3 regions of the Pelosinus sp. sgz500959 genome follow, and region 3 is predicted to be linked to each of the others. Evidence: riboswitches for the same ligand, from Rfam matches in the RefSeq annotation. Region 3 holds a riboswitch; each other region holds the start of a gene.
What was found. Region 3 has a riboswitch for S-adenosylmethionine ahead of metK (methionine adenosyltransferase). Riboswitches for the same ligand answer to the same signal wherever they lie in the genome.
Positions count from the first base shown of each region.

Region 1: another riboswitch for S-adenosylmethionine. It lies ahead of ACAN52_RS20340 (methionine synthase); the one in region 3 lies ahead of metK (methionine adenosyltransferase).
Region 2: another riboswitch for S-adenosylmethionine. It lies ahead of ACAN52_RS07975 (methionine ABC transporter ATP-binding protein); the one in region 3 lies ahead of metK (methionine adenosyltransferase).

Region 1 is NZ_JBGJZL010000020.1:11,709-18,828, reverse strand. Features, by position in the region: gene ACAN52_RS20345 (homocysteine S-methyltransferase family protein) at 1-736, opposite strand, end outside; gene ACAN52_RS20340 (methionine synthase) at 744-1,424, opposite strand; SAM riboswitch class I at 1,740-1,844, opposite strand; gene ACAN52_RS20335 (ParA family protein) at 2,195-2,956, shown strand; gene ACAN52_RS20330 (ParB/RepB/Spo0J family partition protein) at 2,949-3,854, shown strand; gene ACAN52_RS20325 (DUF554 domain-containing protein) at 4,045-4,722, shown strand; gene ACAN52_RS20320 (DUF4446 family protein) at 4,774-5,286, shown strand; gene ACAN52_RS20315 (M23 family metallopeptidase) at 5,363-6,289, shown strand; gene yyaC (spore protease YyaC) at 6,451-7,026, opposite strand.
Region 2 is NZ_JBGJZL010000004.1:195,024-202,143, forward strand. Features, by position in the region: gene ACAN52_RS07955 (DHA2 family efflux MFS transporter permease subunit) at 1-758, shown strand, start outside; gene ACAN52_RS07960 (histidinol phosphate phosphatase) at 1,853-2,626, shown strand; gene ACAN52_RS07965 (MetQ/NlpA family ABC transporter substrate-binding protein) at 2,672-3,499, opposite strand; gene ACAN52_RS07970 (methionine ABC transporter permease) at 3,520-4,173, opposite strand; gene ACAN52_RS07975 (methionine ABC transporter ATP-binding protein) at 4,142-5,200, opposite strand; SAM riboswitch class I at 5,282-5,388, opposite strand; gene ACAN52_RS07980 (YerC/YecD family TrpR-related protein) at 5,546-5,893, shown strand; gene hisZ (ATP phosphoribosyltransferase regulatory subunit) at 5,909-7,093, shown strand; gene ACAN52_RS07990 (HD domain-containing protein) at 7,116-7,120, shown strand, end outside.
Region 3 is NZ_JBGJZL010000002.1:95,758-102,877, forward strand. Features, by position in the region: gene dapF (diaminopimelate epimerase) at 1-230, shown strand, start outside; gene ACAN52_RS03155 (hypothetical protein) at 341-943, shown strand; gene ACAN52_RS03160 (YicC/YloC family endoribonuclease) at 1,094-1,978, shown strand; gene remA (extracellular matrix/biofilm regulator RemA) at 2,034-2,303, shown strand; gene gmk (guanylate kinase) at 2,328-2,942, shown strand; gene rpoZ (DNA-directed RNA polymerase subunit omega) at 2,964-3,170, shown strand; gene coaBC (bifunctional phosphopantothenoylcysteine decarboxylase/phosphopantothenate--cysteine ligase CoaBC) at 3,180-4,364, shown strand; SAM riboswitch class I at 4,432-4,537, shown strand; gene metK (methionine adenosyltransferase) at 4,600-5,790, shown strand; gene priA (primosomal protein N') at 5,951-7,120, shown strand, end outside.

The DNA of each region.
Region 1 (7,120 bases), on a different contig from region 3:
ATGTGCCCATTTCTTCAGGAGTCATTGGAAAGACTGTCTGTTTATTTACCAGTTTTGGCATTCCTGCATTTGGTTGAATACTAATGGGACAAGTAATAATTTTGGATAATTTTTCAACAATAGTCAATAATTGAGATGGGCCTAAAGAGCAATTTGCACCAATAATATCAGCACCCATTGCTTCGAGTATAATTGCTGCAGTAACAGGATCAGTACCCGTAACTGTGCGTCCATCTTCTTCAAAAGACATTTGACAAATAATGGGTTTCTTCGTTGCTGCTTTAGCCGCAAGGAGGGCAGCACGCATTTCTTGAATATCAATAATTGTCTCAATAATAATCATATCAACATTAGCTTGATCGAGGGCATTAATTTGTTCGAAAAAGACTTCATAAGCATAGTCGAAAGTTAAATCCCCTAACGGCGCAATTAATTTACCAGTAGGACCTACGGACCCTGCGATTTTGGTGTGGGGGCCGCATGCCGCTCGAGCAGCATGAACAGCAGCCACATTGATTGCAGCGACCTTATCTTGTAGGCCATAATGTGTTAATTTGATACGATTGGCACCAAAGGTATTGGTTTCGATAATATCAGCACCACTATCAACATAACTTTTATGTATTGCTGTTATGGCTGCTGGTTGCTCAATATTCCACAATTCAGGGCAGGCACCTGTTGGCAAACCGGCATCATGTAGCATAGTTCCCATAGCACCATCAAAAATATAAATCATAGTTATTTCAATCCTTTCTAGCCAGACAATTTATTTGTGTACATTGAGGGCAAGTTGTATCTTGATACATGTAGCCAACGTTTGTATCATGCTGATGAGCAGTAATTCCAATGACTGCAGTAATTGATTTACGTGGTAATAACATACACGATTCTGTAACTTTTAAGTTAATAGCATCTCCATTGGCTAAATCTAAAATAAGAGGTTGTACAGTAATATCCCATCCTCCATATCCAGGGCTAAAACGGGGGAGGGTTAGATAGCCTTGGCGCATAGCTTGATTTTTTATAAAATCACATACTTGATCGGCTGCTACTTCGACGGCTGTTGTACCTGCGGCGTCTAGTAACAAGCCTGATGTATATTCACCATTGGAAAAATAGTTACTGACTTTCTGTTCAAGCTTTGGACCGATCGTTAAACCTATTACTGCAATCTGTATAGCTTGAGACAAATAATTAATAATTTTAGGTGCGTGTAATGTAAGGGGAGGAGATCCCATAATTGTAGCGGTATTCGCATCATAATCATATATTTGCCATGTGGCCTGAGGCTGAACTAGAAGATATGATTCTGTACAAGCTTGGTCAATTAATTCAGAAGGAAATTCCGCATATTGATCTAAACCGGAATAACGTTTTATCTCACTAAGATTGAGAGGTTTTAAAGCTGGGTTATAGACTGGCATTGTATTCCTCCTCGTATTATTTTTTATAGCTATTTTAGTCAGTTTATCAAAAAAATTTCTTAAATAATGATTAGATTTTCACTTCATATTATAAGTACATTTTATCAGTTTACTCTATTCTTGAAAACAATAACCAGCAGTTTCAAAAGAGATATTTTTTGCGTAATCAGAAAGTATAGCACTTTCTTGATTACAAGTAAGAGCAACTAAGACTTTGGTCTGCGCTAAGGCTTGACCAAAGTCAAGTTTTCTTTATACAAAAAATAAGCCCTATTCCTTGAGGAAAGAGGCTTATTTTATATAAACTATTCTTTCCTCTTATCTTTCAGAATGATGAGACTCTGCTGGACTTAGCACCATTTGCATTATGCTGGTTGCTGGGTGTCATAGGGCCAGTCCCTCGACCACTCTCGATAAGAGAACAAATGATAAAATTTTAACTTATAATAAAGCAGAATGTCATAAATGTCAATGTTTTTATAAATAAAAAATAGATGATCTTCTTGATGTTAAGTAGAAAGGATTTAGTTTATATTGGCAGTTGAAAGTGAGGTAAATAGAGGTTTTTCTTTATACTAAGGCTTGAGATTAGAAAAGTTTACTTCAAAAGAAGGGTTTTTACTAGGACTTCTATTTATCCATGCTATTTTCGGCAGGAAATGTTATTGAGAGTGTGGAATGACTAAAAATATCAAATATTTCGTGGCTGGTGGCTATTAAGATAATAAGGGCTAGATTTGAAATATAAATAAGAAGATGAGGTGAATTGATTGTTAAAGGTTATTGCAATTGCCAATCAAAAAGGTGGCGTAGGTAAAACAACGACTTCTGTTAATTTGAGTGCCTGTTTAGCTGAGTTAGGCAAAAAAGTATTACTAGTTGATCTTGATCCCCAAGGTAATTCTACGAGTGGTTTTGGTTTCGATAAAACCAAAATTAAACAATCTATTTATGATATTTTAGTTAATGACATACCAGCAGAAAATGTTATTTTAAAAACCCAGATTGAAAATTTGATGCTTTTACCAGCGACAATTCAATTAGCAGGTGCCGAAATAGAATTGGTGTCAATTATGTCAAGAGAAACTAAACTTAAACGGGTGTTGGATAATGTCAAATATAACTATGAGTATGTGATTATTGATTGCCCTCCATCTTTAGGATTATTGACAATTAACGCCTTAACGGCAGCTAATTCTGTATTGGTGCCTATCCAATGTGAATTTTATGCATTAGAAGGTCTCTCTCAATTAATGAATACTGTAACACTTGTGCAGAAAAATTTAAACCCAGCATTGTCTTTAGAAGGAGTCGTGTTAACCATGTTTGATGCACGAACAAATTTATCAATTCAAGTTGTTGATGAAGTTAAGAATCACTTTCGTCATAAAGTATATCAAACAATTATTCCTCGTAATGTCCGTCTTAGCGAAGCGCCGAGTCATGGTCAACCCGTAATCAAATATGATCCTAAATCTAAAGGAGCACAGGTATATTTTGATTTGGCAAGAGAGGTGATCGATCATGAATAAAACTCAGCGAGGTCTCGGGCGGGGGCTTGATGCATTATTTTCAGGTGGTAGTAATGGTGAAGAACAACCCATTATAAATAATATTCCCATCGAAAAAATAAGTCCTAACAAATTTCAACCACGGCGTGTGTTTGATCCAGAGGCACTCACTGAACTAGCAGATTCCATCGCGCAATATGGCATATTGCAACCAATTGTTCTTAGAAAAGTATTAAATGGTTATGAAATTGTTGCTGGCGAACGTCGTTGGCGAGCTTCTAAGCAAGCTGGTATGAATGAGATCCCAGCAATCGTTAAAGAATATACTGATGGGGAAATGACTGAAATCGCACTCATTGAAAATATACAACGAGAAGATTTAAATGCAATTGAAGAAGCGTTAGCTTATCGTCGGCTAATGGATGAACTTTCATTAACACAGGAAGAAGTTGGTCGTAAAGTCGGACGAAGTCGCTCTCTGATCGCCAATATGGTACGGTTGTTAAATTTGCATCCAACAGTTCAAGAATATGTTTCACGTGGAACATTATCAATGGGACAAGCTCGCCCCTTATTGGCATTAGAGACCAGTGAATTACAACTAGAAGCAGCAGAGATCATTATTGAAGATGATTTGTCAGCGCGTGGTGCAGAGGAATTGGTTAAACGATTATGTGAAATTCCTAAACCAGCTAAACAAACGATGAAATCATCAGATGAAAAAGGAATTTTTGTAGTTGAAGCTGAAGATCGATTAAAATTAATTTTGGGGACACAGGTGAAAATAAAACCTGGTAAACTAAAAAGCAAAATAGAAATTGAATTTTATTCCCCTGAAGATTTTGAGCGTATTCTTGACATTCTAAGTGGAGAATCGACAGCAATATCAAATAAACCGAAGGGGATATTTGTTGTATAGAAATGAAAAGGGTCATATAATGTTTCACGTGAAACATTATATGAAATTTTCATGAGATATAGTAATTTTGATGGTCTTAAGAACTTTTAAATTTAATAAATAGGTCTTGGCGATTACGTTTTGTGAATGTATAGTTGCACTAAGGCTCTTGAAACTGTAAAATAGATTGTTCAAGGAGTTGGGGGCTGAATTGAAAGGGACATTAGTAAATTTCGTTGGGATCGTTTGTGGATCATTAATTGGGCTTTTATTAAAAAAGAATGTCCCAGTAAAATATCAGCAAACCGTGATGCAAGGTTTATCATTATCAATAGGGTTGATTGGGTTACAGATGGCTTTAAAGACACAAAATATACTGATTATCATCATTAGTATCGTCATTGGTGGTCTGATTGGCGAATTTATGGACATCGATCGGTGTTTAAATCGGGTTGGACAATGGTTGACAATGAAAATGGGAAACAAGTATGGTAGTGTCGGAGAAGGCTTCATTACTGGTAGTTTAGTGTTTTGTGTAGGTGCAATGGCAATTGTGGGTTCTATACAAGATGGCTTAACAGGTGATGCGAGCACTTTATATGCAAAATCCATGCTTGATGCTGTTGCATCAGTTGTATTTGCTTCTGGTATGGGAATTGGTGTAGCTTTATCAAGTATTTCCGTATTACTATACCAAGGGACACTGACGTTATTAGCAAGTAGTTTGAGCGGTTTTATTTCTGAAGCAATGATTCGAGAAATGACAGCCGTAGGTGGTTTGTTAATTATTGGGATAAGTTTACTTGTATTGGAAATTAAGACAATAAAAGTAGCTAACTTACTTCCTGCAGTACCTGTTGCGGCAGTGATTGTTTTATTATGGTCTTAGAAAATATTAAATCAGTTAAATCAAATTCGAGTGTAAAGAGAAAGGTATGATATGATGGATCAGTTGGCAGAGTTATCTAATTTAATTATGAGTAATGTACAATATGTACTTTTGGGAATGACAGTAATGATTTTATTAGCATTGGTTATATTTATTAGCATTAATATAAAACTTGCTAAGATGAATAAACGATACCGCACAATGATGAAGGGAATGGAAGGGGTAAATGTTGAACAAATGTTGCTTGCCCATATTGATGAAGTAAAGCAAGTGGTACACAAAGTAGACAATTTATCAATTGAATGCCAAAAGTTAGATATCTCTTCGCGAAAGGCCATCCAAAAATTTGGTGTAATTCGATTTAATGCTTTTGAAGATATGGGGAGTGACTTGAGCTTCGCGATTGCTTTATTGGATTATCAGAATAATGGTGTTATTATTTCTAGCATTTATAGTCGTAGTGAATCTCATACATATGCAAAACCAATTATTTCGGGTAGTTCATCTTATTTTTTGACTGAGGAAGAAAAGCAAGCATTAACACAGGCAATAGAAAAAAAATAAAATGGCAGGAATTATCCAATTTAGGGCGAAGGTAAAAATAGTCTCGTTATAATGAATGATAAAAGGAGGAAAAAGTTTGACAAAAAAAAATAAAAATGTGAGTGATTCTAAGAAAAAAATAATCAATAGTACAAATCCTAGACAGCAGTTAGAGAGTATTCGTATACCGATGAGGGTTGCTAAATGTATCGCTGGTGCAGTGGGCTTGTTGATCATATTAATGATTGGGTTAGTTGTAAATTATAAGCAAACGATAAATACAGCAAATGCAGACAAAATCGAATTAGAGATGTTACGGCAGACTAATGGCGTACAGGTTAAACAAATTCAAGAATTAGCCCAAGCGACTGCTATCTTGCAAAAAGATATGGAGCGATTAAATTCTCTTGATGTGGAGTTACGGCGTATTGTTAACAATGAAGAGACGATAGCGACATCTCGTGCTGGTTTAGTACGTCCTTCAGTAAATTATAGTAATCAAGATAAAGAGCAAGTACAAATGGAGATTAACCAAATTAATAATATGATTAATAATTTACAGATAGCGGTTAAAGCGCGAGAAGAAAGTTTGGTTGAACTGAAAGAAGAATTATTGGCCAAGCAAGCTAGATTAGCATCAAGACCCTCTATCTGGCCGACAAGGGGAGAAGTGACTTCACGTTTTGGGTCGCGTAATTCACCTGGGGGGATCGGTAGTAATTTCCATCCAGGGATTGATATTGCGAATGATATTGGTACACAGATTATTGCTACTGCTGATGGTATTGTCACAGAAAGTGGTTGGTCCAGTGGTTATGGCGAGACTGTTGAAATCAATCATGGTAATGGGATTACTACCTTATATGGGCATAATTCTCGACTTGTAGTACATACCGGCGAAAGAGTGAAAAAAGGTCAATTGATTGCATATCTTGGTAATACAGGGTATACGACTGGTCCACATCTTCATTATGAAATTAGAGTAAACGGTACTGCCGTTAATCCAGCGAGTTTCTTAAATTAAATGATGGAATATTGATGGTGCTTAGTTTGATAATCATGAAACCAAATAATGTAGAACTAATGTAAAAATAACAGTCGAAGTATAATCGCTTCGACTGTTATTTTTTGTGATTGAAAAATATAAAGAATACCTCAAATAGGATGTATGATTCCTTGAGGATTCTACCGAGAGTAGGTACGTAAACTATATGAAAAAGCATGGGCAATGGTATCTGCCATTTTCATAACCAAACTTAATCGTGTACTCTGAAGTACGAGATGTTCCATAAATCCACTGACATTCACAATACCAGTGACATAAGCATTACCAACGGCAGGAAGATCTTTGTTAACTGCAGCTCCTGGTTTTAATGAACCGCGACCTAAGGATACACAACCGACACTTTCCAATCTTCCAAGGCAAGCATCGACTGCAATAATAAAGGGATTGTCAAAAGTTCTTTGAATCGATTGTATATGTTCATGGAGATTAGAAGCATGCACAGGATCATCTAATGTGCCATATATATGAGGATAAGGGTTAAAAGAGCGTAGTTTACTGCCCGTTAATGGTCCCAAAGCATCACCAGTTGAACGATCTGTACCAATACATAAAATAACTAAATCTTGTTGATCTGTAGAAGCTTCACGCATGATTGTTCTCAAATGGGTAGAAAGATCATAAAGAGCAGTAGGTTGATTGATATTTGACTTAAATTCAGATGTTAATGTTGGAAATTTAAAAATATTATTAAACATGTTATAACTCCTGTTTGCAAATTAGATATCAAGTACATGGTGTGAAGTATAAAGTTATTATAAGCAAAGATGAAGAATGTTATACATTATTAGA
Region 2 (7,120 bases), on a different contig from region 3:
ATTTTACTTTTAGTATGATTACAACTTTTGTTGGAACCATGGGTTTATATGGTGCTATTTTTATGGTACCTTTATTTATGGAAAATTTGCGTGGATATACGGCAATGCAAACAGGGGTATTGCTTTTTCCATCAGCAGCAACTGCAGGATTATTGATGCCGATTGCGGCTAAGTTGGCTGATCGTTTTGGTGCTAAACCAGTCGTTGTGGCAGGTATTTTTCTACTCGGAGCTGGCACTATGCCGCTCATGTATATGGATATGGATACAAGTTATGAATATGTAATGGGGGTTATGGTTGTACGCGGATTGGGACTGGGACTATTTATGATGCCTGTGACAGTAATGGGGATGACTAATATTCCTCTAGATAAAGTAAGCCGAGCCTCTTCGATTAATAATGCTCTGCGTCAAATTAGCGGTTCTATGGGAATTGCTATTTTGACAACAGTGTTGCAGAATAGACAAATTCTTCATTTACAGCATATTGCAGAAGATATGACGATTGCATCTCCTATTGTTCAAAATATGGTAATGTCAGGGCAAAAGTTATTTATGTATCATGGTGATGTGCCTTGGAAGGCTCATGTTAAATCTTTGGCAGTGCTCAGTCAGTTATCGATACAACAATCTTCTATATTTTCCTTTGATGATAGTTTTTATGTATTATCATTAATTTGTCTTCTGGGGGTTATACCAGCTTTGATGCTTAAAGCAACTAAACCTAGAAAAGATGGTGTAGCTGTTATGATTGAATAGGGATGATATAACAAAAAAAGACTTGGCAATTTGCCAAGCCTTTTTCTTTATGTCATTTTCTGATCTCTTTATCGAAAGTACCAATGAAAAGAGTGGAAATAATACTACTGATACTTTTTCAGTTATTAAGTAATTTTTTTTGCGTACAATTATGATTGTACTGTAAAGTGTGGATTTACACACTTTTGAATATTAGCCATATGAAGTTGTGAGTTCCATTACTTTAGTCAGTAAAATCAACCCCTCACTACAATGCTTTGTCGGACTGTCTAAATTGTACAATGGAATCACCCCCGTTCCTTGAAAACACTGTACTGAAATAGTGGGTACTTTTAAACTTACATTTTTGATTTTATATATTCATCTGTGAATTCCATTAAACTTTTTAATGAAATCAACTTTTCCTTATAGTAGTCAGGCGGAGTATCTAAATTGTTCAATGGAATCACCTCCATAGCTTGAAGATATTGTAATGAAATAGTGACTGCTTTGTAATTTCCATGTTTTATTTTATATAGTTACTTGTGACTTCCATTAGACTTTTCAATGGAATCAACCCCTTGTTATGGTAGTCAGGTGGAGTATCTAAATTGTTCAATGGAATCACCTCATTTCATTAAATCATTATTGGAGTGTATCTAAAATATATCAATTAGATATATAGGATTGCGGGTTCCACTGTGTTATTCACTGGAATCAATCCTTCTTTATTCTGATTTGGTGGATCTTCTAACGTGTTCACTGGAATCACCCCATATCCTTATTTTCTTTCTTAATGAAGTCGATATTTGTTGTTTCCTTGTTGTTGATTTCATTATAATACTAACTATGACAAGATACAAGATCTTTCTTTGTATACATTAAAAATATTTTTGTTTTCATGGAAAGGGCGATGGTTTCAATAAATGTTATTTTTATAATAAAAATAGAAAAAAGTGTATATATTTAGTGGTAGAATTTATTATGTAATCGAAAAGTATAACACTTTCTAGGGTTGCAAGTAAGAACGATTAAGACTTTTCTTATATCTATGTGTAAAAAAATCAAAATGATGTTATTATAAGATTAGGTGAAAGTGAATAGGAGGTAAAACGATGTTATTTGACACTCACATGCACACATGTTTTTCGACTGATTCGAAAATGAAAATTGATGAGGCGGTAATGAAAGGAAAAGAGTTAGGAATTGGAATTACCATTACCGAGCATATGGATATTTTTTACCCAGAGCCATTATCTTTTGTTTTTGATGTAGATCAATATTTTGCAGCGTATAATCAATATCGCAGTGAAAGTGTACTTTTAGGAATAGAGATTGGTATGCGAGCTGATTGTATTGAAGAAAATTGTCGGATCGTTGAAAAGTATCCTTTTGATTATGTAATTGGTTCAGTGCATATTCTCGATAATATTGATATTTATGCTGCTGAATTTTATCAAGGTAAAAGTAAACAAGATGTATATCGGCATTATTTTGCAACGATGTTGGAATGTATAAAATGTTATGATGGTATTCATAGCTTGGGACATATTGATTATATTGCACGATATGCACGTTTTGCTGATCCGGAAGTCTATTATCATGAATTTAAGGAACAAATTGATGAAGTATTAATTGTGCTAGCAAACAAAGGTAAAGCATTAGAAATTAATACGAGGCGTCTAGATCGTAAAGAATCGATAGAAATTCTCCTACCCATTTATCAACGATTTTATGAATTGGGGGGACGAATGGTAACCGTTGGCTCTGATGCTCATCGTATGACAGAGGTTGGCAGAGGTCTAGAAGTGGGGCAGGAGATCGCTGATCGTTCTCAACTTAAAGTTGTATATTTCAAAGATGGAAAACCTCATTATGTAAAAGTATAAAAAATTACCCCGACTCATTGAGTCGGGGTAATTTTTGTTTTGTAGTTAGAATGCTGGTACGACAGCACCTTGATATTTTTCGTTAATAAATTTTCGTACTTCATCAGAAGTGAGAGCTTTTGTTAATTTTTGAATTTCAGGGCGAGTTTCATCGCCTTTGCGAACAGTCAAAATATTTACATAAGGAGAATCTTTTTGTTCGATAAATAGAGCATCTTTCGTAGGAACTAATTTTGCTTCTAATGCATAGTTGGTGTTAATGACAGCGATGGACACATCTTCAAGAACACGAGGAAGTTGAGGAGCTTCTAGTTCGCTAATTTGAATGTTTTTAGCATTTGTAGCAATGTCATTTACTGTTGCATTGATACCAACACCATCTTTCAATTTAATGATACCAGCTTTTTCAAGTAGAGCAAGAGCGCGACCGCCATTGGTAGGATCGTTAGGAATGGCAACTTTAGCACCTGCAGGAAGTTCAGTCAAGTTTTTGATTTTCTTTGAATAAATACCCATTGGTTCAATATGCACGGCAGCTGTATAGGTTAGTGCTAAATTTCGTTCTGTAGAAAACTTAGTCAGATAAGGAATATGCTGAAAGAAATTAGCATCTAGTTCTTTCTCAGCAACAGCAATATTTGGTTTAACATAATCAGTCATTTCAATGATTTGTAGGTCAATGCCTTCTTTAGCAAGTAATGGTTTTACGACATTTAAAATTTCAGCATGAGGTACAGCGGTAGCTCCAACTTTTAAAACTGTATTAGTTGCTTGTTTGGCAGGAGCTGCAGGAGCTGCGCTTTGTTGACCGCATCCAGTAATGAGTAGGCCCAAAGTGAGGACTCCGATGATTGCAAGAATAAATTTTTTCATGAATTAAACCCTCCAAAAAATTATTTTTTATTTAGGCGGCGCGCTAGATAGTCGCCGGTTGATTGTACAATTTGTACTTGCCCAATTAAGATAAGAACAGTAATCAGCATAATATCTGCCCGGAAACGTTGGTAACCATAACGTATAGCAAGATCACCAAGGCCACCGCCACCAATAGCACCAGCCATTGCTGAATAACCAATTAAACTGATAATTGTTAATGTAAGACCTAAGATAATTGCGGGCAGCGCCTCTGGTATAAGAACTTTCCTGATAATTTCCATTGGTGATGCGCCCATGGCTTGCGCTGCTTCGATTACGCCATAATCCACTTCTTTGAGAGCTGATTCGACGATGCGAGCTACAAAGGGGATGGCTGCAATGCAAAGGGGAACAATAGCCGCATTAGTACCAATGGATGTACCAACAATAAGACGAGTTAAAGGAATAATGGCTACCATTAAGATAATAAATGGAGTGGAGCGCGTTGCGTTGACAATCACACCAAGTATCTTATTAAGAGGAGTATTCTCTAGAATATGCCCTTTATCAGTGGTCACTAAAATAATACCAAGGGGAATACCGAAAAAGGCTGAAATAATTCCTGATACTGCTACCATGTAGGTCGTTTCCCATAGGGATTTAAACAGTAGTGCGAGCATGTCTTGGGACATAACCAATCACCTCAATTCCAAGTTCTCGTGTGTGTAAATACTGTAGTGCTTGTTCAAGATCGTTTGAATTTCCAGAGAGTTCAACAAGCAGTGTACCAAACAGTGTATTTTGAATATGATCAATATTGCCATAAAGAATGCTGGCATCAATATTGAAATGACGAACCATACTAGAGATTACAGGTTCTTCAGTGGAGTGACCAATAAAGGACAAACGTACAATTAGATTGCTGTCATCAATTGGGGTTGGCGATAAGACAAGATCAGCAAAAAAATCAGGTAAATTATGATTAATGATGGAACTGATAAATTCTTTCGTGGTATTTTCTTTCGGTTGAGTGAAAACATCCAAAACTTGACCTTGTTCAATAATGAGACCACCTTCAATAACGGCGACTTGATTACAAATTTCTTTGATGACCTGCATCTCGTGGGTGATGAGAACAATGGTAAGTCCAAATTCTCGATTAATATTTTTAAGTAATTCTAAAATTGATTTTGTTGTTTGTGGATCAAGAGCTGAGGTTGCTTCATCACATAATAAAACTTTAGGATGATTAGCGAGTGCTCTCGCAATGCCAACACGCTGTTTTTGTCCACCGCTGAGCTGAGCAGGATATTGATCTTTTTTATCAGCTAGCCCAACAAGATCAAGCAAATGCATAACTTCAGTATGGATAGTTTCCTTACTGCATTTTGCTAGTTCAAGAGGAAAGGCGATATTTTGGTAGACTGTACGTGATGATAAGAGATTGAAATGCTGGAAAATCATACCGATTTTTTTACGTTGCTCCCGTAATTCTAGCTCAGTAAGACTTGTGAATTCTTGGCCATCAACAGTCACGATCCCTTTCGTTGGACGTTCTAACATATTAATGCAACGGATGAGTGTACTTTTCCCAGCGCCACTCGTGCCGATAATTCCAAAAATCTCTCCTTGGGCTACAGTCAAGTTTACACCTTTTAAGGCGTGTACAATTCCATTCGTACTTTCGTAAGTTTTTTCAATGTTTTGTAATGTAATCACTGTAATGACCTCCTTCTTGCCGTAGATTGGTAAAATAAAAAGCTGCTTCACAACATGAAGCAGCACCGTTAATCTAGTTGCGCTTCATCTGCCAGGATATACTCCTGTGGAGTTGGCACCGTTTTCACAAAAAGTGAATGGTTGCCGCAGTTTCATAGGGCCATTCCCTCGACTGCTCTTGATGAAAAGAATATTAACTTAACATGTAGAATAATAACATACTCTTTGATCGGTGTCAATGGGAAAATGAGCGGTGAGTTTACTTTACTTTTTATTATAGATAATGTTATAATTTAGCAAAGTAAAGATTGAAAGTGATAAAGTAAAAAGGGGAATCATAATATTATGGCTACAAATCCTAAGTTAAAGGGTGAATTGGCTGATCGATTATTTCAGGGAATTTTGTTATTGGAGAATCAAGAAGAGTGTTATCAGTTTTTTGAAGATATTTGTACCATTAGTGAACTGAAATCTCTAGCCCAACGGTTAGAAGTAGCTTTCATGCTTAAGAGCGGTCATACTTATGATGAAATTGTAGCAAAGACAGGAGCAAGCACAGCAACCATTAGTCGCGTGAAACGCTGTTTAAATTATGGTGCTGATGGATACAAGCTTATTTTGGAACGAGTTGAAATTCAAAATGCTCAAACCCAATCGACTACTAAAGTTGATTCTGATAAAAAATATGAATAATGGAGTGTGAAAGTTATGGGTCAACATGAATTTGTTCCACAAATTCCTTATGGGACACGAGATTTTTTGCCGAAAGAAGCCAGTCGCAAGCGTGCAGTCGAAGGGGCTTTGGCTCATTTGTTTGATAGTTGGGGTTATGATGAAGTCGTTACGCCGACCATGGAATATTTGGAGACTTTGGCAGTGGGAGCAGGCAACGATTTAGACCAGCATATGTTCAAATTTTTTGATAAAAATAATCGTATTTTGGCTTTGCGTCCAGATATGACAACTCCAATGGCACGGGTGGCAGCTACACGTCTTAAAGAAAGTTTAGCGCCCATAAAATTATTCTATTTGACCAATGTCTTTCGTTACGAACAAGCGCAGACTGGGCGACAATGTGAATTTTATCAGGCTGGGGTTGAGTTGATGGGAGCAGCAGGACCAACAGCTGATGCTGAGGTCATTGCACTGGCTGTTGAAAGTATGCTAAAGTCTGGACTCAAACAATTTCAAATTGGCTTAGGGCAAGTTGATTTTATTAATGGTGTGATGGCGCAAAGCGGTCTTTCACAAGAACAACAATATCAGGTTAAAAATGCTATGCTGACAAGAAATTTAGTTGGAGTTGATGAAATTCTTGTTAGTAGCAGTTTATCTAAAGAAGAACAAAAAGTTTTAAAACAAATTCCGTTGTTACATGGTAAACAGGATATGCTTAAACAAGCCTATGGTATGGTGGCGAATGAGATGAGTCACAAAGCATTGGATAATTTAGCCGAAATCTATCGTTTGCTCGAAATTTATGGAGTGGCTCAATATGTGGATTTTGATTTAGGTATCATTCGTGATTTTGATTATTATACAGGAATGGTATTTGAAGGATATACACCTGGTCTCGGTTTTCCTATATGCGGTGGGGGTCGATATGATACCATGCTCAGTTCCTTTGGGATGGATTGCTGTGCAACCGGCTTTGCTTTAGGTATTGAACGTATTTTGCTGGCCTTAGAACGTCAAGGAATTGTCAGTATGCCAGGCGCGAAAGATGTTTATATTGGTTGGGGGACTGATAAACTCTTTGCTGCCATTGGTCAAGGAGAAAAACTTCGTACAGCAGGTCAACGAGTTGAGATTGGTCTTGTTGCTCAAACTCAAGCTGAGGCTGAAGTCAGTCAAAAAAGTAAGGGGTATGGCCAATTATTATATATGGAGTAACTCAAAATAGGTGGCTAAACATATGGT
Region 3 (7,120 bases):
TGACGCCGCAGAAAATTCGAATGCGTGTGTGGGAACGTGGTGCTGGTATTACAATGGCGTGTGGTACAGGTGCCTGTGCAACATTGGTTGCAGCAGTGCTCAATGGTAAGGTTGACCGACAGGCTATAATTGAACTTGATGGTGGTGAATTATTGATTGAATGGGGTTTAGATAATCATGTCTATATGTCAGGCCCAGCCACCCAGGTTTTTCGTGGCGAATATCTTTAGAAATCCTAAAATCCAACTTCTCGTTAAATCAGAAGTTGGATTTTTAGAATGTTACAGGAATTTTCTTATTTATGGTGTAATAGTATACTTCATAAGAGCGAGGAGGTTGAATGGTGAAAATTATTAGCTTACTATGTGCTTTTTTCTTGCTATCAGTAAATCCAGTTTTAGCCATATCGTCCATTGATGTGAATGTAATCAGGGAAGCTCAAAGTTACGGTAAAATTAAGGCTCAAGATCAATTAAAAGATTTTTTACTGCCATGGATATCCTATGAAGAAAAAGCTGTTAAACTAGATGAAACTGCAGAACATGCTTATTTGTACACTGCCTTTTTGCTAATGGCTACGGATTCAAGAGAAAAGAGTTTAAATGGTCAGAGTGTAAGTCTGCTTGATAGTGAACGAATCCTAGCGGATTATACCAATTTATTAAGTTTTAGTGTTGCTTTATTTGGTGAGAAACAAGATTTTGCACAAAATGCCAATGTGATCTTAAAACAAAATAATAAAATTATAAAAGCTTATCAAGTCAACATACCAGTTGATGCTGAAAAAATTTCTAAAGATGAAATACCATCGGTCTATAAAGGACAATGTTATTTTTATTTTGTTGAAAAAGATATTGATCTAGATTCCCCAATTTCATTAGTGATTAGCACGAGTGATAAAAAGGAACATATTTTTTATTTTGATATGGCAAAAATAAGATAAAGCTTCAGAAGGATCTGTGAAGTTTAGATTTCTGGCGAAAAAGGGATTTAGAGAAAGAATAGAGAAGTAGTGAGTAAGAAACGGATAAGGCTGAGTAATTATGAAAATGATTGTTAATACTAACAGATATAGGGAAAGGAGCAACTCATCGTGCTTAAAAGTATGACTGGTTTTGGCCGGGGAGAGTTTTTTGATAGTCAACATCGATTTATTGTAGAGATTAAGGCAGTCAATCATCGTTATAATGAAATTGTCATTCGGATGCCTAAAAATTTAGGTTCACTTGAAGACAAGATTCGCCGTAGCATATCAAATACATTAGTACGAGGACGTATTGATATTTTTATAACTCTTGATGAATATGGACAAAAGAAAAGAACGGTAAGGGTTGACAAAGAATTAGCAATGGCGTACCATGAATCTTTGAGGGATTTAGCGCAGTTACTTTCTAGTACAATAAATGACACGGTTCAACAAATTGCTCATTACCCTGATGTGATTAAAGTAGAAGAAGTAACAGAAGATGTGATCATTTTGTGGCCTAAATTGTCGACTGCAATTGATATGGCTGTCAATCATCTGATGAGTATGCGTTTAGCCGAAGGTCTTTCAATTAAACAAGACCTAGTGGCACGTGTTGCTACGATTTCTTCCTATTTGATTACTGTTGAGGAGCGGGCACCGAAGGTATTAGCCGAGTATCGTGAAAAAATATTGGGGCGTATGCGAGAACTCTTAACTACCGTTGGCGCTGAACCAGATGAAGGGCGATTGCTTCAAGAGACAGCCATATTTGCTGATCGCACAAGTATTACAGAGGAATTAGTGCGCCTTAAAAGTCATTTAATACAAATTGATTCCACATTAAATACTGATGATGCAGTCGGCAGAAAATTAGACTTTATTATCCAGGAAATTAATCGTGAAACCAATACGATTGCCTCAAAGGCCAATGATTTTACGATAGCGAATTTGATGATCGAAATAAAAAGTGAAATCGAAAAAATTAGGGAACAAATTCAAAACATAGAATAATAAAAAGCCCTTAGAAATCACATTCTACACAATAAACATAGGAGGAATGTTATTTATGGAAATTAAACTTATTAACATCGGTTTTGGTAACATTGTATCTGCCAATCGCATCATTTCCATCGTAAGCCCTGAATCAGCACCTATTAAAAGAATTATTCAAGAAGCTCGCGATCGAGGAATGCTTGTTGACGCAACTTATGGACGACGTACGCGAGCCGTTATTATCACTGATAGCGATCATGTCATTTTGTCAGCCGTACAACCAGAAACAGTAGCACATCGCCTGGTAAATAAAGAGACTAGTGATGATAATGCTGCCGAGTAGTCAGTATTGAAAGGAGCAGCATAGATGGCGAAACAAGGGATTTTAATTGTACTTTCTGGTCCTTCTGGAGCAGGTAAGGGTACAATTTGTCAAGAATTGCTGCGTAGTGATCCTGAATTAAATTACTCTATCTCTGCAACAACTCGAGCACCGCGTGTGGGAGAACAGAATGGGGTTAACTATTGGTTTGTTTCACACGCAGAGTTCCAACAGATGATTGAAAAAGATGAGTTATTGGAATGGGCTGAAGTTTATGGTAATTTTTATGGAACTCCTTATCAACATATTGCAGAACTTTTAAATAATGGTAAAGATGTTGTACTAGAGATTGATACACAGGGAGCTACGCAAATTAAGAAAAAATTTCCACAAGGTGTATGTATTTATATTGTTCCGCCATCATTAGATGAACTGGCCAAACGTATTCATAAGCGTGGAACAGATAGCCTAGAAAATATAAAAACTCGATTAGGTTCAGCAAATGATGAATTAACTCATGTACATAATTATCATTATGTAGTTGTAAATGATGAAGTGCAACGTGCAGCTAAAAAAGTTGCTGCCATTATTATTGCGGAAAAATGTCAAGTTAACCGTAATATGAATATAATTGAAAATATTTTAATTGAATCTAAATAATAAATTTTTAGGGGGACTATCATGATTAATCCATCAATCGATACCTTGGTAACTAAAGTTGATAGTAAATATACTTTGGTGGTACTTGCGGCCAAAAGAGCACGTGAAATTATGGACGGTTCTCCGTCTTCAGTCGATAGTAAATCAAATAAACAAGTCACGATTGCCTTAGAAGAAATAGCACAAGATAAAATCACTTATGAGCGAACGAAAAGTGGCATAAAATAGGAGGACTACATGTTGCAAGGAAAGAATGTTGTTGTTGGAGTAGCAGGTGGCATTGCTGTTTATAAAGTGGTGGACGTTGTTAGCCGACTTAAAAAACAGGGAGCTAATGTGTATGTTATTATGACTCAATCAGCGGCAAACTTTGTTACACCTTTGACTTTCCGTGAAATAAGTGGACATCCCGTTGTGGTCGATATGTGGGCTGAGACGACAAATTGGAATGTTGAACATATTGCACTGGCGAGCTGTGCTGATTTATTTTTGCTGGCTCCTGCTACTGGAAATATGATTGGTAAGATTGCCAATGGCATCGCTGATGATATGTTGTCAACGACAGTGATGGCGACGACAGCTCCTGTATTGCTCGCACCTGCAATGAATACAAACATGTATTTGAACCCTATTGTTCAACAAAACATTACGAAATTAACTCAGCTAGGATATCATTTTATTGAACCCGGCTGTGGTATGTTGGCATGTGGTACAGAAGGAGTCGGACGTTTACCTGAGCCAGAAGCGATTGTGGCAAAAGTGATCGACATGTTCAATTGTAAAAAAGATTTTGCGGGCAAGAAAGTATTAATTACTGCTGGTGGTACTCAAGAAGCCATTGATCCTGTACGTTATATCGGTAATCGTTCGAGTGGTAAAATGGGATATGCCATAGCTAAAGCTGCTGTTAGTAGAGGGGCGGAAGTGACTCTTATATCAGGGCCTACTCATTTAACACCACCTGTTGGCGTTACCTTTCAATCAGTTGAGTCCGCTGCGCAAATGCGAGACGCAGTTCTCTCTCATTACTCTGATAGTGATATCGTAATCAAAGCGGCGGCAGTGGCTGATTATCGCCCCCAAACGATGAGTCCTAATAAAATAAAGAAAAATAGTGCTACATTAGAACTGGTACTAGAAAAAAACCCAGATATCTTATTTGAGCTTGGTCAATTAAAGAAACACCAAATTTTAGTTGGCTTCGCAGCTGAAACTCAGCAATTATTAGTTCATGCTCAAGAAAAGCTCACTCGAAAAAATTTAGATATGATTGTGGCTAATGACATTACATTGCCCGGGGCTGGATTTAATGTTGATACCAATATTGCCAAGTTAATTTATCGAGATGGTCATATAGAAGAGCTAAGTAAAATGTCAAAAGAAGAACTGGCAGAGATTATTTTGGATCGAATTTGCATATAATAGTAAAAAAAGATTGATTTTATTGAAGTTATAAATTAAAATTTAGTTTAGCAATTAAAATTTTATATACTCATCAAGAGATGGTGGAGGGATTGGCCCGATGAAACCGCGGCAACCATTTGGATTTTCCGAAAACGGTGCCAATTCCTGCGGCGTGATCCGCAAGATGGGGAGAGTGAAGTTCACGCTCCCTTTAGGGAGTTTTTTTTTTATTACAAAACAGGAGGAATCAGTTATGGAAAAAAAACGTGTATTATTTACTTCAGAGTCAGTTACAGAAGGTCATCCTGATAAAATGGCGGATCAAATTTCCGATAGTGTATTAGATGCAATTATGGCAAAAGATCCTATGGGCAGAGTTGCTTGTGAAACTCTTGTTACGACAGGGCAAGTTCATGTAGTTGGGGAAATCACCACAAATTGTTATGTTGATATTCCAAGACTTGTACGTGAAACAATTAAAGATATCGGCTATACACGCGCTAAATTTGGCTTTGATGGTGATACTTGCGGAGTGCTTATTTCAATTGGTGAGCAGTCTGCTGATATTGCGATGGGTGTTGATCAATCACTAGAATCTAAAAAAGGTGAAAAAGATGATGTAGAAGCCATTGGAGCTGGTGATCAGGGGATGATGTTTGGTTATGCAACCAATGAAACTCCAGAGTACATGCCATTGACCATATCTCTTGCTCACAAATTAGCACGCCGTTTATCTGAAGTACGCAAAACAGATGAATTGGATTACTTACGTCCCGATGGTAAAACTCAGGTTACAGTCGAGTATGAAGATGGTAAACCAGTTCGTGTTGATACCATTGTTATTTCAACACAACATGGTCCTGATGTTGAGCTCACGACCATTGAAAAAGATATGATTGAAAAAGTAATTATTCCAATTGTGCCAGCAGAATTGCTGGATGATAAAACAAAATATTATATTAATCCGACTGGTCGTTTTGTCATTGGTGGTCCACAAGGTGATGCTGGACTTACAGGGCGCAAGATCATTGTTGATACTTACGGTGGTATGGCACGTCATGGTGGCGGAGCATTCTCTGGTAAAGATTGTACAAAAGTAGATCGTTCAGCTGCTTATGCTGCTCGTTATGTAGCTAAAAATGTAGTTGCTGCGGGACTTGCTGATAAATGTGAGATTCAATTAGCTTATGCAATTGGTGTTGCGCAGCCAGTGTCGATCATGGTGGAAACTTTTGGAACGGCTAAAGTCGAAGAAAGTTTAATCGCCACTTTAATTAAAAAACATTTTGATTTACGTCCAGCAGGCATTATTAAGGCTTTAGATTTACGTCGTCCTATTTATCGTCAAACTGCTGCTTATGGACATTTTGGTCGTACTGATATTGATTTACCTTGGGAGCACACTGATAAAGCTGAAATTATGCGTAAAGAAGCGAATCTTTAATTTTAAGAATAGGAAGAATATATGTAACATATGTAAAGAAGGGGACTCAGTGAGATCCCCCTTCTTTTACTTTACAGAATCAGAGCGATACAGGAAGTGTGTCTGTATCAAAGAACTTGATTTTCTTATAGTATGAAAATCACATTGAATGGTGGTAAATATGGAACGTATAGCTCACATTTTAGTAAATATTGCAACGAGAAGTATCAATAAGACATTTTCATATGTCGTCCCAACCCATTTAGATTATGTTGGCGCAGGTTGGCGTGTTGTAGTTCCTTTTGGCAATCGTAAATTAGAAGGTTTTATTATTGATGTGACTGAGGGGCAATACCCTAGCCAGGATGATTTAAAACCTATTTTAGATATATTGGACAATGATATATGGTTTGATGAAAATATGATGAACACCGCTAAGTGGATCAGTGAATATTATGTATGTAATTTAGTTGATGCAATGCGGTTATTTATTCCAGGAAAATCAGGCGTTAAGAGTGTGACAACTTATCGTGTGGCTGATGATATTGATGTTGATAAGGTTCTTGCCAGTTTGGGCGTAAAATCCATAGAAGCTTGTCAGGTTTTTATGTATATCAATCAACATCCTTCCGTTAACTCAGCTAAACTTGAAAAACAGTTTGGTGCGTCAGTTTTAAAAATAGTGCGTTATTTGGTGCGTAAACATGTCGTTATAGGAGAAGCTGTTATGAAAAAAACAGCCTCTCATCGCTACAAGAATCTTATACGTTTAGCCACGAATCAGCAAGTCGATCATGCTTTTATTGAACAATATAAACGCAAACCAGCACAAGCTCGTTTACTAACTTATTTAATGGCTCATGATCAACTTGCATATGATGAATTTAAAAACAACAATATGAGTTATGATGCGGCTCGAAAATTGATAGAAGAAAAAGTTCTGGTTCTGGAAAAGGTTCAGGTTATACGTGATAGCTATGCTGATGTACGTGGGGCAAGAACTCAGGTATCATTAACAATAGAGCAACAACAGGTTTTGGCGTCAATTAAACCTAAAATGCAAGCTAAAGAATATCACTCTTTTTTACTCCATGGTATTACGGGGAGTGGTAAAACACAGGTATATATTGAAGCAGTAGCGCTGGCTAGACAAAATCATCGTCAGGCCATTGTTCTGGTTCCGGAAATCGCCTTGACGAGCCAAATTGTTTCTCGATTTAAAGCTCGATTCGGTGATGATGTCGTTGTGATGCATAGTAAATTATCTACAGGTGAACGGTATGATGCATGGCAACGTCTGCGCACTAAACAAGCGGGGATTGTGATTGGTGCACGTTCAGCGGTGTTTGCT